Regions from separate parts of the Leptolyngbya sp. AS-A5 genome, predicted to be linked through region 2. Evidence: riboswitches for the same ligand, from Rfam matches in the RefSeq annotation. Region 2 holds a riboswitch; the other holds the start of a gene.
What was found. A riboswitch is a leader RNA that binds a small molecule or an ion and turns the genes downstream of it on or off. The one in region 2 is predicted to bind cobalamin.
Positions count from the first base shown of each region.

Region 1: it holds a riboswitch for cobalamin, as region 2 does, so the genes downstream of both, cobG (precorrin-3B synthase) here and NC980_RS09140 (energy-coupling factor ABC transporter permease) in region 2, are expected to answer to the same signal.

Region 1 covers NZ_JAMPLL010000010.1:54,356-58,569, forward strand. The annotation lists gene NC980_RS13710 (precorrin-8X methylmutase) at 1-466, opposite strand, end outside; gene cobG (precorrin-3B synthase) at 459-1,775, opposite strand; cobalamin riboswitch at 1,807-1,950, opposite strand; gene NC980_RS13720 (hypothetical protein) at 2,601-2,906, shown strand; gene NC980_RS13725 (hypothetical protein) at 3,044-3,466, opposite strand; gene psaM (photosystem I reaction center subunit XII) at 4,028-4,123, opposite strand.
Region 2 covers NZ_JAMPLL010000005.1:182,564-186,777, forward strand. The annotation lists gene NC980_RS09125 (hypothetical protein) at 1-148, shown strand, start outside; partial or broken gene NC980_RS09130 (class I SAM-dependent methyltransferase) at 378-830, shown strand; gene NC980_RS09135 (hypothetical protein) at 1,131-2,096, opposite strand; cobalamin riboswitch at 2,235-2,376, shown strand; gene NC980_RS09140 (energy-coupling factor ABC transporter permease) at 2,394-3,140, shown strand; gene NC980_RS09145 (energy-coupling factor ABC transporter substrate-binding protein) at 3,137-3,424, shown strand; gene NC980_RS09150 (SpoIID/LytB domain-containing protein) at 3,471-4,214, opposite strand, start outside.

The DNA.
Region 1 (4,214 bases), on a different contig from region 2:
GCGCGGGCTTTGGCGCACCTTCGTCTAATAACTCCAGCAACCGAAACAACGCTGTCGGAGCATTGCCGATCGCTATGACTGATCCACCCAATATGGGTTTCCAAAGTTCCAAAGCGGCAGCTGATCGCGTGTTGTTGATCGATCGTGCAAGTTCTGGAACCATCGAATCATTGAGCGTACAGACTACCTGATTATCTACAGGTAAGCGTTTGCGGGTCACGCCATTTGCCACCATCTGAGCATCACACAGAATCGGAGCACCGATCGCAAGCGCCGATCGCCCCACTTCCACTGCATCCGGAGAAGCCTCGATATCTTCAGCCAAATCAGTCATTCCGCAAGCATGAATTAACCGGACTGCGACATGAGCCAGATCAGCAGGTAAGCGATCGAGTCGAGCTTCTGCGCGAATAATGGCAAAGGATTTGCGGTAGATATCGTCACCGTTACGAATGTAATCAATCATGTAGCGTGTTAATTAACTCTACGATCGTCGAAAGTTCACTTGCGAGAATCGGACGATCGCTGAGGGGTCGATCGCCTGCAAACAAAGCATAAGCTTCAGAGCCTTGCACAGTTGTTCCCAGCAGAGTAAATTCTGCGGGGCTGGGTTGAGCGCATCGTTTTGGGCAACCAGTAACATGAATGTTAACAGGATGTTTTAATTGGTCGATCAAGGTTAATGCGTGGGCTTGAGTGTGAGTTTCTGAGGCTGCACAGCCTGGTTTTCCAGCACAGGCAACCACTGTAGAATCGATCAAATCGGTGGAAAGCTCAAGCGCTGCGATCGCGTCGAGCACCGTTGCTGTCTGGTCGATCGCCACGTCGGGAAGCAAAATAGACTGCCAGGGGGTGAGCCGCAATTCTCCAGAACCGTAAGTTTCCGCCAGTTGAATCAGGCCTCGAAGCTGAGCGATCGTCATCCACCCCAGTCTGAGCGCAATTCCAATATAAGCCCGTCCGGGTTGGCGCTGCGGTTGAATGCCTAAATACTGCGTTAGCTCTGTTCGTGTTCGAGCAGGGGAAATCGAAGCATCTGAATCACGCTCAAACTGAAACGGAACGCGCTCAAGATACGATTCAATCCCCCAATCTTTTAATAAATCTCGCAGACGTGGCTTTTTCTGACTTTGGGACTGCTGCACATAAGCGAGATACGTTTGCGTCAGCGCTGCGATCGCTGCCACACAATCTGACTTTTTGATTAGCACACCTGTCTCATAGAATCGCCGATTGCTCCCCAGCGTCAACTTAAACCGATCGCACGTCACCGCAGAAAGCTGAATCTCATTGTACCGATGCTGCCAAACTGATTCGGATCTCGCCCCAATCCCGATCGCTCCACCGCCATCAATTCCAATACTAAATTTAGGCGGCAGTCCGATCAATTCAGGCGTGTTCTGAAGATCAGTATCAATTGCCTGAACTAGCGATCGCACATCGATTAACTCTGCTGGATCAATTCCTGCCGTTGGGCTTGCCATGATATTTCTGAGGTGATCCAGGTGTGGATTCTGAGATGCAAGTCCGACCGATTGCAGCGTGCTAAACACTTTGGGACTCGGAATCGATCGCAGCGCGCGAAACTGAAGATTCGCGCGGTTCGTCACTTGAACCCTGGAAGTCTGCCAGCGATCGGCAATTTCGACGATCGCAACCGCTTGATCACGACTTATACAACCGCCCGGAACGCGAATCCGAATCAACGTTCCGTCTTGAGCAGCGGTGCCATAAAACAAGCCTGGACAGGGATTTGATGCAGCCAACCAACTCATGAATACGCCCCTTCTCCGTGAGTCGCAGAGAATTAAACAGACTGCTCAAGATTGGCATTCTGACTCGAACCCTTGTTCATTACAGGGTTCATCACAGTTGCGCCACAGTGCCGGAATCTGACCGGACTTTCCCAATCCTAAGCCAATGCAGCATATCACACTCAATTCACTCGCATTCCGATAGTTACCTCTTTCTTAAGAAAACTGAAAATTGACAAATTTAGAAGTTTTTACGGATTGTAATAATTGCGATCGTTGCTTTTCAATTCATAGTTGCGTTCATTTGTAAACTCTCTACTCAGCGATCCCGATTTCTAACTCTTGCTAGAGGAGTACCGCGATTCTGCTGGGGATACTTATTGCAGGGCGCGATCAAAAAGTGACGCTAAAAACAGGTTTCTTGTTTCGTCACTTCAAAAAGTCTGATTTGTAATAAGTGAGTTTGCTATGTGTTTCTCTCTGATCCCTATCCTGTTTTTGCACTTCTAGTTCGCCTTTGTACAGCTCTAAACAATTATTTCTCACGATTTAGAGCGATCCCCGAAATCTAAAATCAATATGAAACTCCATTTTCGCAATTGATTGCTAAAAGCGAGATATAGCAACGATTTTCAAGGTTTTTATAAACACACATTCCTGCGAACCTGCTTAACAATAAGAATCAGAAACACAGTAATTGTGAACCCCGGTTAATCGTTCTAATCGGTATTGAGTATAGGCAACTTACTCAATATTTCTTAATTGACTTCACTCAACAACAAACCAAAATACTTCATAAGAAGTAGTCCTGCTGTTTCACATTCGCACTCTAACCTGTCCGAGAACATGAACAATAACGATGCCTTGACCTCAATCTGTCGCCACTGTCGATTCTATTCTCCTGAAGGACGGCGCGGTGGACACTGTAATCAACTCAATGTCGCCGTTCAAAGTACCTGGAAATCTTGTTCTCTGGCAACTCCAATTTTTGAACCAGAATGGGAAGTCGCCCCCTGGCATCCTGAAGTAGCATTTGCCCGATCGCGCAGTACGACCGGCGCTGGAGGAAACTCATTTACCAGCGCCTTTCCTTGTGTCATTGAGTCTGGGGCAATGCTTTCAGAGTCGGAAGTTACGGCTTCTTCGCTCTAGGCGTTAAGCAAAGCGTTAGGCAAAATTGGGCATCGCATCCTCATATCAAGGGTGCGATTTTTTCATGCAAAAGCGTCGAAATCAAGCTGACCTCGACATTCAATCGAATTCTGTTGGGGCTTCAGAGTTGCGAATCGCTAAGGATTTTGAGCGGGAGCCGCTTGTCTGGGGGACTCTGCACCATCTAAAACAATCAAGCGCTGATTCGGGTCTGCACGATTCGTTTGCTCCTGAACGATCGCGGTTGCCTGCTGCGGATCGAAATAGCGGTTAAAGTCTGCTTTCAAGCGAGTCACTCGCGTCTCAGCGATCTGGACTTCCGCTTGAATTTCTTTGAGTTTTGTCTGCTGGCTGATGCTCTGAGGAATAAGCTGCACCAATGCCGCGATCGCGGCGCTAGAAATGACAGCATTTACACCCAGTTTCGCGATCGCTTCAGCCGCTAAAATACGATGTCTGCTGGCTGACTGCACAGGCTGCGGACGGGCACGACGTGCAGACTGTCGAGAGCGGCGAGGCTTGGGAGATTCAGGCGGCTGTGGAAGAGGAAGTGCATTCATGGGTTCGTTAGCGTGTGATAGCAGATAGCAAAAGAAAGTCACTCAGGCACAAAAAACTTTCATCCAGAAGTATTCACGCTTAGGTTTCACTTTTAACGTGAATAACGTGAATTCCTGTAACTTAACTGAGTTCGATGTTCTTGTATAAGAGACTGACCAAAATTTCTCACCGATTCAACGGGAAGAATATCAAACTTTAATTCATCAAAGGATTGACTTTCAAAATTTGATTATCAGTAGAGCTTATTCAAGATTACAAATCTGGCACCCAAAATCAAGAAGTACGAGTGAACTAAGCACAGTTACAACAAAAAAGAACTGAAAACTGAGAGAAAAGCTTTGAATTTTTTCGCAGTCTTGAATGGCGCTTTTTTGTGCTTTTCGATCGCGATATGTTCGCCTACCTGCTTGGAAAGAACCCATTTAGGCAGGAAACTCGCCTAGATAGTTTACTAGCTGAATCGAAAAATGAGCACTGAATTGACAGTTTTCTTTTAACGATTTGCCTGTTCACCATCAAGGCGAGTTTCTTGCTTTGGTCGGAACCTACTGATTCGGAACCTACTTATACAGTTCAGTGGCTAACCGAAACGCGAGGACTCCCGGAATGAGAGCCACGACCAGTGCAACCAGAACTTGAGTATCGGATAAAGACATTGTGTGAAAACTCCTTATCTCAGGGTATCGTTCCTCAATGTGAACGAAAATGCACATTTCGGGAAGTAGTTCGTAACAAGATGCAACAGAG
Region 2 (4,214 bases):
AGGAACCGCAACGGTGACGGTCACGCTGAAGGACAATGGCGGCACGGCAAACGGCGGTAGTGACACCACCTCGAAGACGTTTACGATCTCACTGAATGAGCCAACACCAGAGCCAGAGACACTAATAGAGGTAGCGGTCGACTCCTAAATTAGGTTCAAACGAGTAGGACAACCCCAGTCCTGCTCGTTTTTCTATATTCGGGTAGATGCTCTGAACCAGACGATCGCGCTAAATCTGCAACAGTTTTTTCGAGGAGGTAGCTGTGCGTCGATCGCTTAAATTTCTTGGAGTCCTGGTTGCGATGTCGATCGTTGCCGCCGACATTCCGAAAACTCACGCGGCTGATCAACCCAGTTCGGGGTTGGCGACTCCTGCGGTTCCTTATGTTCCCACACCTGAAAATGTGGTGATGGGAATGTTAAAACTGGCAAAGGTGGGACGCGACGATATTGTTTACGATTTGGGTTCAGGCGATGGCAGATTAGTGATTACTGCGGCGCAAAAGTTCGGCGCAAAGCGAGGAGTCGGAATCGAAATTAATCCGGGATTGGTCAATAAGAGTAATGAAAATGCCCGACAAGCGGGAGTCAGCGATCGCGTTCAATTCCTTCAGCAAGATCTATTTCGGGCAAATTTCCGCGATGCAACGGTTGTAACGCTGTATCTGCTCCCTCGAATTAATCTTGAACTGCGTCCGAAGCTCCTGAGCGAACTCAAACCCGGAAGCCGCGTTGTTTCTCATGCCTTCTCAATGGGAGATTGGCAACCCGACCAGCGAACCACCATCGACGATCGCACTGCCTATCTGTGGATTATTCCCGCCCAAGTCGAAGGCACCTGGACAGGAACACTTTCGACCCAATCGGGACAATCGATTCCTTACACCCTGCAAATGAAACAATCGTTTCAGAATGCAAGCGCAATGGCGCAAGTTGCAGGCACAACGATCAGCCTACCGAACATTAAATTAGCGGGCGATCGCTTGTCTTTTGAGCATCGGCAAAAGCTCAATGGGCAAGATGTCCGAGTCCGGGTGAATGCTCAAGTGGTGCAAGATACTTTGCAAGGAACGGCTGAAGTGTTAAGCGGCAATTCAACCGAAACCTTAAACATGACTGCAAAACGCACCTCAACCCAACAAGGCGGATAAATCGATCGCACCTACAATGTTCGGTGTCGTGAGATTGCTAGTCACAATGCCCTGATCAAAGCTGATCGTGCCTTGTGTGTTTGCCAAACTTGAGCCGAAATCTTGAGCGAGTTGCGGGAGGTTTAGTGTAGTTCTCACGATGCCTAAACCTCCTGTTGTGTCGATCGTCGCAATACCGTTGTTAAACGTCACCGTTCCAGAACCATTCAAGGCATCTGTCACTGCTTCAGTTACAAGCGCTGATAGATCAAAGTTTGTCGCTAACGTCCCAAATGGGGTCGGAATGTTCAAAGTTGCTTGTCCATTGTTGAACGCTACAGTTCCACTGATGGCATTAATCGGAATTGCAATGTCTTCATCTTGAATTTGCGGCTGTAAATCCAGAATCACCAAGCCATCATCGAAATTCACAACCCCTGGAATACTGCCAGCATTGAACTTAACTTGTTCTTCTAAGTCGATCGATGAGAAATAGTTTCCGATCGGCGTACTTAGATTTGTCACTAATGCGCCGTTACCAAACTCGATCGTGCCATTCGCCAAAGATGGCACATCAATCACCAACCGACCATCCGAAAATGGAATACTCCCCGAAATACTTTTAACCGCATTCTCTACAAAATTGCTTACTGTTTCAGCAAATGGAATCGTCCCGGTTAAGTCTCCACTTGGCGTTGTGAGATCGCTGATCACAGTACCTTGATCAAAGCTGAGTGTTCCTTGAAGCTGCTGAAGTGATCTAGAAACATCATTCGTAAACGGTGCGATCGCAATCGTATTGCTTGTCTCTCCCGTCAGGGTTCTAAAATTGCTCCTTAGTTGTCCGTTGTTAAATGTGAGTGTTCCGCTTGCTCGTCCTAATGTTGAGAAATCCGACAGTACAGAAGCAGGTGCAAAAGACAATTCAGTGGTTAACGGTGTTATTAAAGTCGAGGTCTGAAGCATATCGATTTTAAGCGCTGCGTTTGTACCTTACCAGTCCGATCGCACCCCCATTTACCTCATGAGATATAAATCGTAACTCTACGAAATACAGAATTGCGTGAATCAAAATCGGAATATCTCAATTGAGAGTGATACAGTAAGGCACGGATAAAAGTTGGTTCGATCTGAGGATCAGTCGATCGAGGAAACGGGGAAAGAGCAGTGCAAATCTGCCGCTGTCCCGCAACTGTGAAGAGAATTATCTCCAGTCAGAATGCCCGCCAGCTTTTTCGTTCTCAAAGTTCTGCGAGGTACAGAATGAAGACTCGAAAATGGATCAGCCTTGCTGCAATGGCGGGGTTAAGTTTTTATTTAGTGATTGGTGCTGCCGCTCCTGCCCAGGCAATGCATATTGCAGAAGGATTTCTGCCTGTTCAGTGGGCGGCTTTGTGGTGGGCAATTTCGCTGCCGTTCTTTTTATTCGGGTTACGATCGCTCACCCGTATCACCCGCCAAACTCCAGAATTGAAGTTGCTTTTAGCGCTGGCAGGAGCATTCGCGTTTGTTCTGTCCGCACTTAAGATTCCATCCGTCACCGGAAGCTGTTCACATCCGACCGGAACCGGACTCGGCGCAATTTTGTTTGGCCCTTCGGTGATGACCGTACTCGGTGGATTGGTGCTGCTGTTTCAGGCAGTTTTACTGGCACACGGAGGAATCACAACCCTTGGAGCAAATTTGTTTTCGATGGCGATCGTTGGCCCTTTCATTGCTTATGCGGTCTATCATCTGATTTTAAAGACAGGTCATCAAAAAGCAGCGATTTTCCTTGCTTCCGCTTTAGAGAATTTACTTACGTATGTCACAACTTCCTTTCAACTGGCATTAGCATTTCCCGCCGCATCCGGTGGCGTTTGGGCAGCATTTCTCAAGTTTGCCGGAATTTTTGCCTTCACGCAGATTCCATTAGCCATTAGCGAAGGACTGTTAACGGTATTAGTTTGGAACTGGCTACAAACCTACAACCGCAGTGAATTAGAAACCTTAAACCTGATTAAGCAATGAAACGCTCTTTAGCTCGACAAAATTGGCTACTTGCGATCACCGTTGTCAGTCTCGCAGCTTTCCCGTTAGTGTTTGTCCGGGGTGAGTTTAGCGGTTCAGACGGTCAAGCAGAAGCCGCGATTCAAAACAGTCATCCCACCTACCAACCCTGGCTTAAGCCTTTATTCGAGCCTGCAAGCCCCGAAATTGAAAGCCTCCTATTTGCGACTCAAGCTGCGATCGGGGCAGGCGTGATTGGATATGTGATCGGATGGTACAAAGGGCGATCGCACCGAGACAAGTAGACGGTTTCCAGTGCGATCACCGGAAGATGAGCGATCGCACTGTCCCTCATTCGTGGTCTTGCTCAATCCTCGCAATTCCGGTTTTCGGATAGTACCGCGCTAAAATTTGCTGATAGGTATGTCCGTTTTCTGCGAGTTCCAATGCACCAAGCTGGCTCATTCCTCGACCGCGAAACGCCTCCGCAACAATGTCATCTGAGGCAGCATACAGCGACTCGACAATCCCGCCCCTGTAGCTAATGAATTCACCCGCAGTCTGATCCACGGCTTGATTCGTGCGTTCTGATTCCCGCGATATTCCGCTATAGACCTGAAAATACTCGTCCGACCCCATGTGATAGAGCGGTTGCGCCCGTCGAAAATAATAAGTCAGCGCATACGATCGTGCCGCAACCGCCTGTGCTTTCAGGGCTTCTTTGTTCCAACTGGGCGACACTTCACTCGCAACCACGCTATAGAGATAGTGACGTAGATCAATATAGTTCACGACCCAAATTCGCCCACCCTGCGCTGCTAACAAAAAGCGCCCTCGATACGGCTTGTCACCCAAATACAGCACTCCATTCGGTGCAGGCTGAATCATTACCATTCCCGGCAACTGTCCATTGCCAAAACTGATCTGGTCGCCTGCTGCCTGAATAGTATAAGGACTTCCTGCCGCAAGCTGACTTAGAGATCGACCCTCTGCACCTGAAATTGTCGCCCCTTGAGAGGCAGTAATCGAAATCGTGGGCTGCCCCATTGCGATCGCTACCTGCATCTCAATCAGCGAATCCACGGTTCCAACAGA